2 regions of the Shewanella sp. FJAT-51649 genome follow, and region 2 is predicted to be linked to the other one. Evidence: predicted binding sites of a transcription regulator. Region 2 holds the regulator's gene; the other holds the start of a gene.
What was found. The regulator LexA, encoded in region 2, represses DNA repair genes until DNA is damaged. The targets are predictions, from matches to a motif close to TACTGTATNNNNATACAGTA.
Positions count from the first base shown of each region.

Region 1: a site for LexA is predicted at 1,242-1,261, ahead of recN (DNA repair protein RecN). Genes of this name have one in related genera too.

Region 1 covers NZ_CP080411.1:1,320,654-1,322,858, reverse strand. The annotation lists gene K0H59_RS05950 (AEC family transporter) at 222-1,184, shown strand; gene recN (DNA repair protein RecN) at 1,314-2,205, shown strand, end outside.
Region 2 covers NZ_CP080411.1:4,598,499-4,600,703, forward strand. The annotation lists gene plsB (glycerol-3-phosphate 1-O-acyltransferase PlsB) at 1-910, opposite strand, end outside; gene lexA (transcriptional repressor LexA) at 1,072-1,692, shown strand; gene K0H59_RS20130 (cell division inhibitor SulA) at 1,689-2,201, shown strand.

The DNA of each region.
Region 1 (2,205 bases), 1.6 Mb from region 2:
TGTGTTTTAAACGTAGAATTATTCACTTCTACGACCATAGCGCAATAGCCTCTAGAGGGAATGCTATGCTATTTTGCTAACAGATTTACTGCGCTAGCGCCGATTATCGTCAATTCGCTGAAATAACATCCCAACCGACCTCACCTTGGCGGCTTGAATGAAATCAAGCATCACTAAGGCTATCTCGCGGGATAAGCAACACAAAAGGATGAGTGAGGGTCATGAACATTTTAACCCCTCTGTTTGCCGTCTTCGGGATCATGCTACTGGGCACACTAGTGCAAAAACTGCGCTTTCTTCCAGTAGAAACAGACCAAGTACTCAATCAATATGTTTACTATATTGCGTTTCCTGCCATCCTCTTGATAGCACTAGCGCAGCAGCCCATTGAAGAGATCCTACAGTGGGGATTTATCGCCGGGTACAGCGCAGCCATGTTGGTGATTTACCTCGTTTGTATCGGCATCTCCCTACTGGTTAATCCTAAACAACATGCAATTGCCGCCGTGCGCGCCCTAAATGCGACTTTTGGTAATACCGCATTTATTGGTATTCCACTCCTTATCATCTTATTTCCCCAGCAACAAAGTGCCTTAGTTGCCGCTGCAATTGCCAGTTTATTGTCCGTACTCATGTTTGCCGTGGCCTTGGTCTCGCTAGAACTCGCCACCAATAAACAGCGGCAACATCACGCCGCAGTGATCATGCTGTTAGCCGTGGTGAAAAACCCAATTGTGATTGGTTGTTTTATTGGCGTGGCCATCTCGGCATTAGGGATAACTCTCCCCTCAGGCTTGGCAATGATGATCCAGCAGATAGGCAATACCTCCAGTCCCTGTGCCCTCTTTGCCGTCGGCATGGTGTTGGCTAAAGCTATGCGCTATCAAAAAGATAGCAAGGTCTTTAGCCTGACAAACTTTATCGAACTGAGCCTGATCAACCTGTTTAAACTTATCCTGCAACCCGCCTTGGTTTACTTCATGTTAAAAGGCGTGGGTGTCACGGGCGACTATCTCGTTATGGGCGTCATCCTCAGCGCCTTACCCACTGCGGCAAGTGTCTATCTGTTGGCTCAACGCTATAACACTCAAGCCTCCAGCAGTGCTCAAGGGATACTCTTTGGCACTATAGTGACCTTTTTCAGCTTACCCATTCTGGAGCAACTCGTTAAAACCTATTCATAAACAACTAATTAGATTTTACAATATAGCGACATGTCGAATATTCACCCAAAGCCACTTTACTGTATATAAATTCAGTATATACTGTTTATCAATACAGTGATTTGGTAAGTTTTTCGACAGGAACTCACTATGCTTTGCCAACTCAGCATCAACAATTTCGCTATCGTACGTTTCCTTGAACTGGACTTTCGCCCCGGTATGACCAGCATTACTGGTGAAACTGGCGCGGGGAAATCCATTGCCATCGACGCGCTAGGTTTGTGCCTAGGCAACCGTGCCGATGCCAGCAGTGTTCGCCCTGGCGCGAGCAAAACCGAAGTCAGTGCCCGATTTTCACTCGAGGATGTGCCTCTGGCAAAACGCTGGCTCGAAGATAACGATCTCGAACTCGATGATGAGTGTATTCTGCGTCGAACCATTGGCAGTGATGGCCGGTCACGCGCCTATATCAATGGCAATCCTGTGCCGTTAACTCAACTGAAATTACTGGGACAATTGCTTGTGGGGATCCATGGCCAGCACGCCCACCATGCAATGTTAAAGAGTGAACACCAGCTCACCTTACTCGATAGCTACGCCAATCACAGACTACTGATAGACACAGTAGCGGCAAGCTATCAGCGCTGTAAACAAATTGAAGCCGAACTCAAACAATTAGAAGCCTCACAGCAGGAACGTATCGCCCGTAAACAACTGGTGCAATATCAAGTTGAAGAGTTAGATGAGTTTGATCTCAAGGTCGGTGAATTTGAAGAGATTGAACAGGAACACAAACGCCTAGCAAACGGCACCGAGTTGGTTGATAGCTGCCAAGCCAGCCTGTTTTTGCTCACCGATGGCGAAGAAAGCAATATCGAGTCACTACTGAATAAAGCCGTTGGCCTTGCAGAGAATTTGCAAAGCTATGATCCCGCATTAACCAATGTCAGCACCATGCTGAACGAAGCGCTAATTCAAGTGCAAGAGAGCGCTGGCGAATTGCAGCACTACCTAAGTAAACTTGAACTCGACCCCGCGCATT
Region 2 (2,205 bases):
CAATCTCGTGACCATCATGGTGAAGCTGGCGGATTTGCTCAGCACCTTTGATATTGATACCGCTGTAGAGCTTGTTCCATAACCAAGTTAAGAAACGCTCGGCAATACGCACTAAGCTATCGGAATAATTCGCTGCAATTTCATCAAGATATTCAATTGCTGTTTCACGAGCTTGGGTTTCGGAAATCTTCTTACTCGCCGCTTCTTCTTGAATCGCCTTGCGTAAGGATTCGGATTTCAACAGGGAGTGGAACATCGCCTGACGATTAGGCAGCACAGGTCCTGTCATCACCTTGCGCTGGCGGCGGAAATGCACTCTCGCCACCCGCGCTAACTTATGGGCAATCCCCATATCGGTGCCGTGTTCGTCGGCCATGTAACGCAGCGATACGGCATTAGAAAACTGAACAAAGTTGTGGCGGCCTAAAAATAGGATCATCAGGCACTTACGTAACCAAGTTGGGTTTTCACGCTCAAGTACAGCCGCCTTCATGGTGTCGTCTTCTTTACCCGGAGTACGGCCCCAATACAGGCTCACAGGCACCAGCTGAATATCTAACTCAGGCTTTTCTTTATGTACGGCCAACAAACGCATAAAACATTCGAGGAATGGCTCATTACTAGCACGTTCGCCAAACAAAGGCTTACGCCCTTCGAGGCAAACTACGCGGGGCGCAACAACGCCATTTACCACGAGCGGCTCGTAAGGGCTTGGCAAACCCAGCTTAGTGGTGATTTCGCTTAACGCAGCAATATCACTCAGGGATTCTGTTTTCATTACATAAGCAAGCGGTCTGGAGGCGTCCAGATTCAGATCGGCAAAGGGATCCTGCGGCACAACAATAGTGTGCACTAAGTGTTTTTGGATCCAGCGTAATGATTTCAACCAAAGAGAGTCTTGTTTAGGCATTATTCTTATGCAATGTAAGTACGTTCATTAGCCCCATAGAATACCAGATTCTAGGGAACATTCGCTAATACTCTCCAATCGCGTTAAAAAGTGGTTAATACTTGCACTACGAATAATACTGTATATACTAACAGTAACTGTATAGAAAAACAGGAAAGAACATGAGACCGTTGACGCCACGCCAAGCCGAAATTTTAGAGCTGATTAAACGTAATATTGCCGAGACTGGCATGCCACCCACCCGGGCCGAAATCGCCACCCGTTTGGGTTTTAAAAGTGCAAATGCCGCCGAGGAACACCTTAAGGCATTGGCGAAAAAAGGCTGCATCGAGATCATGCCTGGTACTTCCCGCGGGATCCGCCTCCCAGTTGAGGAAGAAGATAACAGCGAATCAGGCTTACCACTGATTGGCCAAGTGGCTGCTGGCGAACCTATCCTCGCCCAAGAGCATGTCGAACAGTATTACCAAGTCGACCCTAGCATGTTCCACCCTGCCGCCGATTTCTTACTGCGTGTCAGAGGCGACAGTATGAAGAACATCGGTATCCTCGAGGGGGATCTGCTCGCCGTTCATAAAGTACAGCAAGCGCGCAATGGCCAAGTAGTTGTTGCTCGCGTTGACGATGATGTAACAGTTAAACGCTTTGAAAAGAAAGGGAATCTAGTTTATCTACATGCGGAGAATGAAGATTACTCCCCAATTAAAGTCGATTTAAGTTTCCAAAGTCTAACAATAGAAGGGCTCGCCGTAGGGGTGATCCGCAATGGAGATTGGCTATGAACAAACTACTAGGTAATGCCCCGCGTCACCCCGGTTTATGGCTCGATGCGGTACGCGAAACCGATACTGACTGGCAGCATACGCCTATCATCACTATGCCTACAGAGAGCCAAGGGCGCCAAGAGCTGATGCAGCTTAGCAAGCAGTTAGCACAACTGAGCCAACAAGGCCGCTGGGTTGTGCTCATCAACCCTCCTAGTATTGGCTACAAACAGTTACTGGCCAGCGCTGGCGTGCGTATGGATCGCGTTCTCTTAGTCCATGCGAAAGATGAAGTCGAAACCCTGTGGGCAATGGAAAAAGCCTTAACCAGTGGCACTTCAAGCGCAGTAATTACTTGGATCCACTCACTCGATGCCCGCGACAATCGTCGTTTGCAAATTGTGGCCAAGAGTGCCCGCGCCATGGGAATCGTGCTCGAAGGTGTTGTAAATCACTCGACTACGGACGCGACACTCAAGCAACCCGCTCACTTTGCCCAAGGTAGTTTTTTTAGCTCTGTTCATTAAAATT